DNA from 2 places in the Arthrobacter sp. Soil761 genome. Region 2 is predicted to be linked to the other one. Evidence: riboswitches for the same ligand, from Rfam matches in the RefSeq annotation. Region 2 holds a riboswitch; the other holds the start of a gene.
The links. Region 2 has a riboswitch for cyclic di-AMP ahead of ASG79_RS05600 (M23 family metallopeptidase). Riboswitches for the same ligand answer to the same signal wherever they lie in the genome.
Positions count from the first base shown of each region.

Region 1: linked by a shared signal. The riboswitch ahead of ASG79_RS06075 (hypothetical protein) and the one ahead of ASG79_RS05600 (M23 family metallopeptidase) in region 2 are both predicted to bind cyclic di-AMP.

Region 1 covers NZ_LMSF01000006.1:80,601-85,402, forward strand. The annotation lists gene ASG79_RS24290 (ArnT family glycosyltransferase) at 1-227, shown strand, start outside; gene ASG79_RS06070 (ArnT family glycosyltransferase) at 234-2,297, shown strand; cyclic di-AMP (ydaO/yuaA leader) riboswitch at 2,505-2,665, shown strand; gene ASG79_RS06075 (hypothetical protein) at 2,671-3,384, shown strand; gene ASG79_RS06080 (VOC family protein) at 3,471-3,896, opposite strand; gene upp (uracil phosphoribosyltransferase) at 3,958-4,593, opposite strand; gene ASG79_RS06090 (phosphatase PAP2 family protein) at 4,606-4,802, opposite strand, start outside.
Region 2 covers NZ_LMSF01000005.1:82,014-86,815, forward strand. The annotation lists gene ASG79_RS05590 (NlpC/P60 family protein) at 1-325, opposite strand, end outside; gene ASG79_RS05595 (C40 family peptidase) at 489-1,166, opposite strand; cyclic di-AMP (ydaO/yuaA leader) riboswitch at 1,237-1,432, opposite strand; gene ASG79_RS05600 (M23 family metallopeptidase) at 1,545-2,366, opposite strand; cyclic di-AMP (ydaO/yuaA leader) riboswitch at 2,377-2,621, opposite strand; gene ASG79_RS05605 (metal-dependent transcriptional regulator) at 2,729-3,430, opposite strand; gene serC (phosphoserine transaminase) at 3,724-4,802, shown strand, end outside.

The DNA of each region.
Region 1 (4,802 bases), on a different contig from region 2:
CCAACGTCATTGCCCTGGGCGGTTGGAACGGCGGGGACCCCTACCCCACGCTCGCCCAGTTCCAGGACATGGTGGCCAAGGGCGAGATCGGCTACTTCATCCAAGGCGGTGGCATGGGAGGCGGCGGCATGGGTGGCCGCGGCAATTCAGAGGTGGCCGCCTGGGTCCAGGCCAACTTCCAGGCCCAGACCGTAGGCAACTCCACCGTGTACCAACTCACCAAGTAGGACTCAATGGCCAGCCACTACCCAGTGTCCGTCCACACTGCGTCGGTCCACACCGGACACCCTGCCGGTGCTCCTGCCGCCGCGCATCATCCTGTCCCGGCCCGCTTCCGGCCGGACCCGCGGGCGCTCCGGCGGCGGCTGGGACTGGCAGCGGTGCTGGCCGGGACCGCCGTGCTGTACTTGTGGAACCTTGGAGCATCCGGCTGGGCCAACGCGTTCTATTCCGCCGCGGCCCAGGCCGGATCGCAGGACTGGGCGGCCTGGTTTTTCGGCTCCTCCGACGCCGCCAACGCCATCACGGTGGACAAGCCGCCGGCGTCGTTGTGGGTCATGGGGTTGTCCGTCCGGATCTTCGGCCTCAGTTCCTGGAGCATCCTGGTCCCCCAGGCGCTGATGGGCGTCGGCACCGCCTGGCTGCTCTACCTGGCCGTACGGCGGGCCGCGGCGCCTGCCACGGCCGATCCACGGCTGGCGCACCGCGCAGGACTGATCGCCGCAGCCGTCCTGGCCCTCACCCCCGTTGCCACGCTGATGTTCCGCTTCAACAACCCGGACGCCCTGCTGGTGCTGCTCATGACGGCAGCCGCCTACGCGGTCCTCCGTGCAGTCCAGGAGGACCGGTTGCGCTGGCTCCTGCTGGCCGGAGTGTTCCTGGGCTTCGGCTTCCTGGCCAAGCAGCTGCAGGTCCTGCTGGTGGTTCCGGGATTCGCCATCGCCTACGCGCTGGCAGGCCCGCACAGGCTCCCGCGGCGCCTGCTCCGGCTGGCCGCGGCGGGAGCGGCCATGGTGGCCTCCGCCGGGTGGTGGCTCCTGGCGGTGGAGCTGACGCCGGCCGGCCTGCGTCCCTACATCGGCGGATCGCAAAACAACTCCATCCTGGAGCTCACGCTGGGTTACAACGGGCTGGGCCGGCTGACGGGCGACGAGACCGGCAGTGTGGGCGGCGGCAACGGCTGGGGAGATCCCGGGCTGCTCCGGATGTTCAACAGCGAGTTCGGCGGCCAGATCGCGTGGCTGCTGCCGTCCGCCCTGATCCTTGCGGCGGGCCTGCTGTGGTTGGGCCGGCGGGCACCGCGGACGGATGCGGTCCGCACCGCCGTCATCATCTGGGGCTTGTGGGTGCTGGTGACGGGCCTGGTCTTCAGCTTCATGGCGGGCATCATCCACCCTTACTACGCCGTGGCGCTGGCGCCGGGGATCGCCGGGCTTGCGGGGCTGGGCACGGTCCTCCTGTGGCAGCACCGGCAGCAGCCACCCGCCGCACTCCTGCTGGCCGCAGCGGTGGCCGCGGCCGCCCTGATGGCCTTCCAGCTGCTTGGCACCACGTCCGCCTACGGCGCGGGGCTGCGTTGGCTGGTCCTTTCCGGAGGCCTGGCGGCCGCAGCGGGCGTGGCGTTCGGCAGGTTCCTGCGCTGGCGTGCCGTGCAGCGGACGACGGCGGCGCTCGCCATTGCGGCGTCGCTCACCGGGCCGCTGGCGTACTCCCTTTCCACGGCGTCGACAACGCACAGCGGGGCGATAGTCAGTGCCGGGCCGTCGTCGGGCTTCGGCCCTGGCGGGACGGGCCCTGGCCGGACCGGCCTTGGCGGGACCGGGACAGGCAGCACCAGGCAGCCAGCAACCCAGGGAAACACGGCCCGCCAGCAGGGCGCGCCCGGAGGAACACTTCCCGGCGGAACCGCTGCTGCAAGTGGTCGCGGAGGCGGAGCCTTGGGAGGCCTCTTGGGCGCCCCAACGCCGTCCGCGGAACTCGTGGCAGCACTCAGGAATGGCGCCTCAGGCTACACCTGGGCAGCGGCAGTGGTGGGTTCGAACAACGCTGCCGGTTACCAGTTGGCAACGGAACTGCCGGTCATGGCGGTGGGTGGGTTCAACGGCACAGATCCCGCCCCTACCTTGGCGGAGTTCCAGGATCTGGTGTCCCAGGGAAAGATCCACTACTTCATCACAGGCGGAACCATCCGGGCCAGTACCGGTTCGGACGCTGCCGCCCAGATCGCCCAGTGGGTGGCGAACAACTTCACGGCGCAGAGCATTGGCGGCACCACCGTCTACCTGTTGGCTGGGTAACGGGAACTGTAACGGTCGGCGCGCTGCGCTCATGAAATGGGGCGGCCATACCCCAATGGGACCGAGGTTACGAACGGGGAATCCGGCAAATCAACGCGCTGAGGATCGTGACTTCCGTTACCTAAATGTGACTTTCGCGTGCACTTCCTGTAGCGTCGATTGGGTGCGGCCCCCGTTCGGGCCGCATATCCCGGGTCGACGCCAAGCTCTGCCGCTTCCCCGGATTCCGATTGAGCTACGGCAGAGGCGGGGGACCCACCGTCCCGGGCATTGAATGCCCTTGGGGTTAAGCCAGTACGTGATCTTTCCGTACGGCCGGATGCCCTCATCCGAACCCGACAGCTAACTCCGCAGGTGTGAGAGGCGATCAATCATGTCCAAAAACACGGCAGAAGCACGCCTGCTGCAGGCCAAGGCTAAACACAGGGCCGCGCAGCAGGCCAAGAAGACCACCCTGGGCCAGCGCGCCGCCGTCCTTGCAGCATCGTGCGCGGTGCTGGTGGGGGTAGGCGCGGCAGGACAGGCCACCAGCAGCATGACTCCGGTGTCATCCACCGCGTCCAACCCTTCCACGTCAGCGTCCGACGCTCAAATGAGCATCGAGAAGAGCGAGATCCGCTCCAACCCGGCAGCAAGCCCCGCGCCCGCTGCCATCAGCGTGGCACCGCAGGCAGCGGAACCGGCCCCCGCAGCGGCACCGGCAGCACCCGCAGCGCCTGCCCCGGCCCCGGCGCCTGAGCCCGCCCCCGCACCTGAGCCGGCTCGCGCCGTCGCGGTTAACGATCCTGCAGGCGCCCAAGCGTACGCCGCCAGCCAGCTGGGGGCGTTTGGCTGGGGACCGGACCAGATGCAGTGCCTGCAGACGCTGTGGACCAAGGAGTCCGACTGGACCACCACGGCCACCAATTCCAGCAGCGGGGCATACGGCATCGTCCAGTCCCTGCCCGCTGAGAAGATGGCAAGCGCCGGCGCGGACTACCTCACCAACTACCGCACGCAGATCAATTGGGGCCTGGACTACATCAAGAAGAGCTACCAGTCGCCCTGTGGTGCCCTGAACTTCCACCTGGCCCACAACTGGTACTAGGCACTCCTCCCCCCGGCGGCAGCGATGCCGGGGGAACTGCACCAAAGCGGCGGGCCGCATCATCATGATGCGGCCCGCCGCTTTGGTTAACCAGCGCCCGGTCCGGCGTCCTGTCCGGTGTTCCCGCCAGCGCCCTGCCCGGCGTTCCGCCACGGGATGTACTGGACAGCCCACTTGTTTCCGTCCGGATCGGCGAAGTACACGAAGTGGCCCCAGTCCTGGACGTCCACATCGCTGACATCCACGCCGTTGCTCTTGAGCTGGTCATGCGCCGCATTGATGTCGTCGACCACCATCTGCAGGTTGGAGCCCGTGCCGGGCGGGGCGTCGACGAGTCCTTCGCCGATGCAGATGGAGCAGGCCGAGCCCGGCGGCGTCAACTGCACAAAGCGGATGGAGTCCGACGGCCGCTCGTCGTAGTCGGCGTTAAAGCCCACTTTGTTGACGTAGAAGTCCTTGGCACGGTCAACGTCGGATACGGGGACAAAGACAAGCTCGAGTTTCCAGTCCATCTGCACAGGCTAGCGGCGGGACACCCGTTGGGAAAGAGCCCGTTCAAACAGGGCCGAAGTGCTACCCGGCGATGCCGTAGAGGCGGTCGCCGGCGTCGCCCAGCCCGGGGACAATGTAGGACTTCTCGTTGAGCTTCTCGTCGATGGAGGCCAGGACGATGTGCACGTTGGCCCCTGACAGTTCCTCCTCCAGCCGCGCCAGGCCCTCGGGGGCGGCCAGCAGGCAGATGCAGGTGACGTCGGAAGCGCCGCGCTTGAACAGGAACTTGATGGCTTCGCGCAGGGTTCCGCCCGTGGCCAGCATGGGGTCCAGGACGAAAACCTGGCGGCCGGTGAGGTCCTCCGGCAGGCGCTCCGCGTAGGTGATGATGTCCAGTGTCTCCTCGTCCCGGGCCATGCCCAGGAAACCCACTTCAGCGGTGGGAACCAGCTTGGTCATGCCTTCCAGCATTCCCAGGCCGGCGCGCAGGATGGGAACCACCAGCGGGGTGGGCTTGGTGAAGGCGGTGCCGACGGTGGTGCTGACGGGCGTCTCGATGGTGACGGGCTCGGTGCGGACCTCCCGAGTGGCTTCGTAGGCCAGCAGGGTCACCAGCTCTTCCGTCAGCTGGCGGAAGACCGGCGACGGCGTGTTCTTGTCCCTCAGGACAGTGAGCTTGTGGGCGACCAGGGGGTGGTCAACAACGAGAGTGCGCATCCCCCAAAACTATCACTCGGCGCTGCCCTTCCCGCGTCCGGAGTGTTCGCCGTCGTGCAGTTCCTCGGCCACCACGTCCCGGACGATGGGACGGTCGAACGACGGCGCTGCCCCTGCGTGCTCGCGCCTTCGGACCAGGTGGAACAGCCGGTGGGCCAGGATAACGATTGCCACCCAGGCCAGGCCCAGGATCCAGCCGGCCATAACGT
Region 2 (4,802 bases):
GGGGCTCAGGCTCGGCGACGGGAGCCGGCGTGGTGGTGACAGCGGGCTTCTCGTAGCTGATGGCGATGGTGGAAGCCGCGGAAATCGGGGCGTCGATTGCGGATTCAACTTCCAGTGCGGACGCCGGAGCGGAATCACGCTTGACGTTGGCGTCGGCAGCGTTGGCCGCGATGCCGCTGGTCAGGACCAGGCCGGAAGCGGCAGCGATAACCGCAGCCTGGCGGCCCATGCCGCCTGCGTTGTCGCTGACGGCCTTTGCAATAACAGCGATCGAGTTGGTTTTGGTGACCTCGGCGCGATGCCGTGCGGTGGCACGAGTCGTCATCAGTTCTCTCTTTCGTTTTTCCCTCAAACCGCTTGTAGGCAGGCGAAGGTTGTTGGACGCGCCGGCATCTTGGGGGTACGTCGGCGCGTCCCGAACGGGGATGTGGTTTCTAGCGAAAAAGCCTTGGGCAAAGAAATAGCCCTTGGAGCGTTAAGCCCAAGAACTAGTTGCCGTAGTGGTAGTACGAGGAGGTGCCAGTGGCTGCAGGCGAGTGGAGCAGCGTGCCCTGGGAGGGGTTGAGTGCGCTGATCATCATGCCGTTGCCGACGTAGATGCCGACGTGCGCGCCACCGTTCTGGACAACCAGGTCACCCGGCTGCGGGGTGGAGGTGGGAGTCATGATGCTCCACGCATTGGTGCGGGGGATGCTGATTCCGGCCTGGGCGTAAACCCACTGCACGAACCCGGAGCAGTCCCAGCCGGTGACCGGGCTGGTGCCGCCCCACACGTAGGAGTGGCCGATGCCGGTGTAGGCGATGGCAGCGATGCCCGAGGTTGCCGCAGCGGATACGGTCTCCGCCGTCTTGGCGGCCGGAGACGCCTCCTGGCCTGTGGTGGTGGCGCGGTTCGCCGATGCCGTGGACTGGGTACGCACCGCTTCCACCTTCGGAGCAGCGGTGGTCTTGACGACCGGACGCTCGAAGGACACCGTGGCCGTGGGTGCGGCCGTGACAGCGAGGGCTGCCTGGGACGAGCCGGACTCGGTGGAGGCAGAGACACCGGCCGTGGTGTCAGCTGCCGTGGCGGGCAGGCCCATGCTCAGGATGAGGCCGGAAGCCGCTGCCACAACGGCAGCCTGGCGGCCTACGGTCCCGGCATTTGCACTGACGGCCTTGGACATGGCGTCCAGGGGGTTGGTGCGAACCGTTTGCGCACGGTGGCGCGCAGAATGATGGCGTGAAGACACGAAGGTAGCCTCTCCCAATGCCTGCGAGGTGAGCTGTCGGATTCGGATGGGAGTCACCCGGCCACGCTGCTTCCTGGGAAGCTTGTGACTTAACCCCAAGGCCTTCTGAACATGAAGGCCAAAATTGGTTCCCCCGCCCCTGCCAGACGATGAAATGCGAACGGACCTTGAGCGGTGGCAGAGTTAGGCAATCCACTCAAGAGCGTCAACTTCGGAAAAGTTGACGCGAGTTAGACGGTACAGCAGTTTTGCTTCAATGTCACATTCAGGTCACGGCGCGTCGCGGACATGTGAGAGCGGGCAACCATTTGGTTACAGCCAGCCCATGGGATCGACAACTTCGCCATTGACCTGCACCTCGAAGTGGAGGTGGCAGCCGGTGGATGCGCCCGTGGTACCGCTCAGTGCCACCACGTCCCCGCGGGAGACGGTCTGGCCCACCTTGACGTTGAAGGACGAGAGATGGTTGTAGGTGGTCTCCAGCCCGTTGCCGTGGTCAATGACCACGCGGTTTCCGCCACCGAACTGGTGCCAGCCGGCAAAGGTCACGGTACCTGTCGCGGCGGCCAGGACCGAGGTCCCGCACTGCGCCACGAAGTCCTGGCCCCGGTGGAAGTCTCCGGAGCCTCCGGTGATGGGACTGACCCGGTAGCCGAAGGGGGAAGCGGTGGTGAGGGAGGCGAGGGGTGCAGCCAGGGTGCCGGCCGAAGCGGCACGCGTGACGGAGCCGGCGGACTGGGCGCTCAGGAGTTGCTTCAGCTTCCCGTCCGGGTCGGCCTGGGTCACCACGGCCGACCGGCTGAAGTCGATCTGTGCTCCGACATCGGCCGAGATCTGGGGCTGGGGGCTGACGGCGGACGCGGCCATGGGGGCACTGCCGGCGGTATCCGTGGCCATGACGGGACTCGTGGCGGGCACCGTGACCGTCAGCACCAGGCCTGTGGCGGCAAGGGCAATGCCGGCTTTTTGGCCAATACCGCTGGCGGCGGCAAACTCCGTCATCTGCCGGAAGGGACCCCGGCGGCGGCGCGCGTCACGATGCAGGTCGCGGGGGCGCTCCGCTGCGACAACTTCGGCAACCCGGGGTGCCGAAGGGGGGCCGGCCGCGCGGCGGCGGCCCCGGGAGGTCTGCATGGTCAAGAAGGGTTCCTCTCTGGAAGAAGCCTGCGGAGTTAGCTGTCGGATTCGGGTCAGAGAGATCAAAGACCCGGTCCGCCTTAGGCAAGCTTCTGCACAGGGGGTATTCCCGGAAGAATCCTTCACTGGAGAGGCTTGCTGCTGACGGACTTCACCCCAAGGCAGTCCCCCGCTGCCGCTTGTGGTTCCCCCGCCTCTGCCAGTAACGACTCGTGCACCTGGCCCGCTGGCAGAGCTCGGCTCCGGATCAGGTAACGCTTATGTATCAACGCTTGGTTCCACTATAGGGGCTTAAGACCCTAGGTAACAATTCCGTTACCTTTGCGTGGTTGCCCCTCCGTGGGGTATGGGCGCCCCGATCAGGGCTGGCTGATGGCCACGAAGACGTGGGCGGCAACCTCGGGCGGCAGCTCCAATGCGCCTTCGATTCCGGGGACCCGCACGGAGATGTATTCGCCCACGCGTTCCAGCGCCACGGCGGCACCCGGCCGGATACCGCCCTCGTCCAGCTGCGCCAGCAGTTCCGGTTCCACCTGGATCGGCTCCGCCAGGCGGCTGATGGTCACTCCGGAGGCGGGCCCGTAATTCTTCATCGCTTCCACCAGGCTGATGGCGCCGTCGGCAAAGCCGGGCCCCGCCTGGCCGCCCAGCGCCGCAAGGCCAGGAATGGGGTTGCCGTACGGCGACTCGGTGGGGTGGTCCAGCATCTCGTAGATGCGGCGCTCCACGCGCTCGCTCATGACATGTTCCCAGCGGCAGGCTTCGTCGTGGACGTAGGCCCAGTCCAGGCCAATGACGTCTGCCAGCAGGCGTTCGGCCAGCCGGTGCTTGCGCATGACCTCCGTGGCGCGCTTGCGGCCCGTGTCCGTGAGTTCCAGGTGCCGGTCGCCGGACACCACCACCAGCCCGTCCCGCTCCATGCGGCCGATGGTCTGGGAAACGGTGGGACCGGAGTGGCGCAGACGCTCGGCGATACGGGCCCGAAGGGCAACGATGTTTTCTTCCTCAAGCTCCAGAATGGTCCTGAGGTACATCTCCGTAGTGTCGATCAGATCCGTCATCCAGCTCAGCTCCTCGAGCGCAGTACCTTGCGTTGTCCCACCGTATCGCCTCTTCGCGCAAAGTAGTCCGGGGGAAAGCTTAGCCTATTTTGACTTTGTCCGAATAGCCGCGCCCCGAGGGGCTGCGCGGGGACGGCACGTCTCACTGTCCGGACTATGACGGGCCTGGCTCCCGCCCCCGGCGGCGGTTCAGGCAGAATGGGAATGGCCCGCAGCGCAGCCACCGGCGCTGCCGGCCACCGACCGCCCGCCCTTCCGGACCAAACTTTTGTCCCCGCCGAATTGGAGCACCTGTGAGCGACACCAGCATCACGATCCCCGCCGACCTCCTGCCCCAGGACGGGCGGTTCGGAGCCGGCCCGTCAAAGGTCCGGCAGGAGCAGATCGACGCGCTGGCAGCAGCTTCCAAGACGATCCTTGGCACATCGCACCGGCAGGCCCCGGTCAAGAACCTGGTCGGAGCGGTCCGTGAAGGGCTGAGCCAGTTCTTCCGCGCCCCGGAAGGCTACGAGGTGGTCCTCGGCGTCGGCGGCTCCACGGCTTTCTGGGACATCGCGAGCTTCGGCCTCGTGGAGAAGAAGGCCCAGCACCTGTCCTTCGGTGAGTTCGGGTCCAAGTTCGCCGCCGCCACCAACAAGGCGCCCTTCCTGGAAGCCTCCTCCATCATCAAGTCCGAGCCCGGCACCCGGCCCGCAGCCAAGGCCGAGGCCGGCGTGGACGTCTACGCCTGGCCGCAGAACGAGACCTCCACCGGCGTCGCCGCCCCCGTCAAGCGGGTAGCCGGAGCCGACGAGGGATCACTGGTCCTCGTGGACGCCACATCGGCGGCCGGCGGACTGGACGTGGACGTTGCCGAGAGCGATGTCTACTACTTCGCCCCGCAGAAGAACTTTGCCTCCGACGGCGGCCTCTGGCTTGGCCTGTTCTCCCCCGCAGCGCTGGAACGCGCCGCGCGCATCAAGGCCAGCGGCCGCTGGATCCCGGATTTCCTGGACCTGCAGACCGCGATCGATAACTCCCGCCTGAACCAGACCTACAACACCCCGTCGCTGTCCACGCTGGTGACGCTGAATGCCCAGGTCCAGTGGCTGAACTCCAACGGCGGCCTGGACTTCGCGGCTGCACGGACGGCCGATTCAGCCGGCCGCATCTACAGCTGGGCGGAAGCGTCCGGCTTCGCCACCCCGTTCGTGGCCAAGCCCGAGGAACGCTCCAACGTGATCGCCACGATCGACTTCGACGAATCGATTGATGCCGCCACCGTGGCCAAGGTCCTGCGCGCCAACGGCATCGTGGACACCGAGCCTTACCGGAAGCTGGGCCGCAACCAGCTGCGCATCGCCACCTTCGTGGCCATCGAGCCCAGCGACGT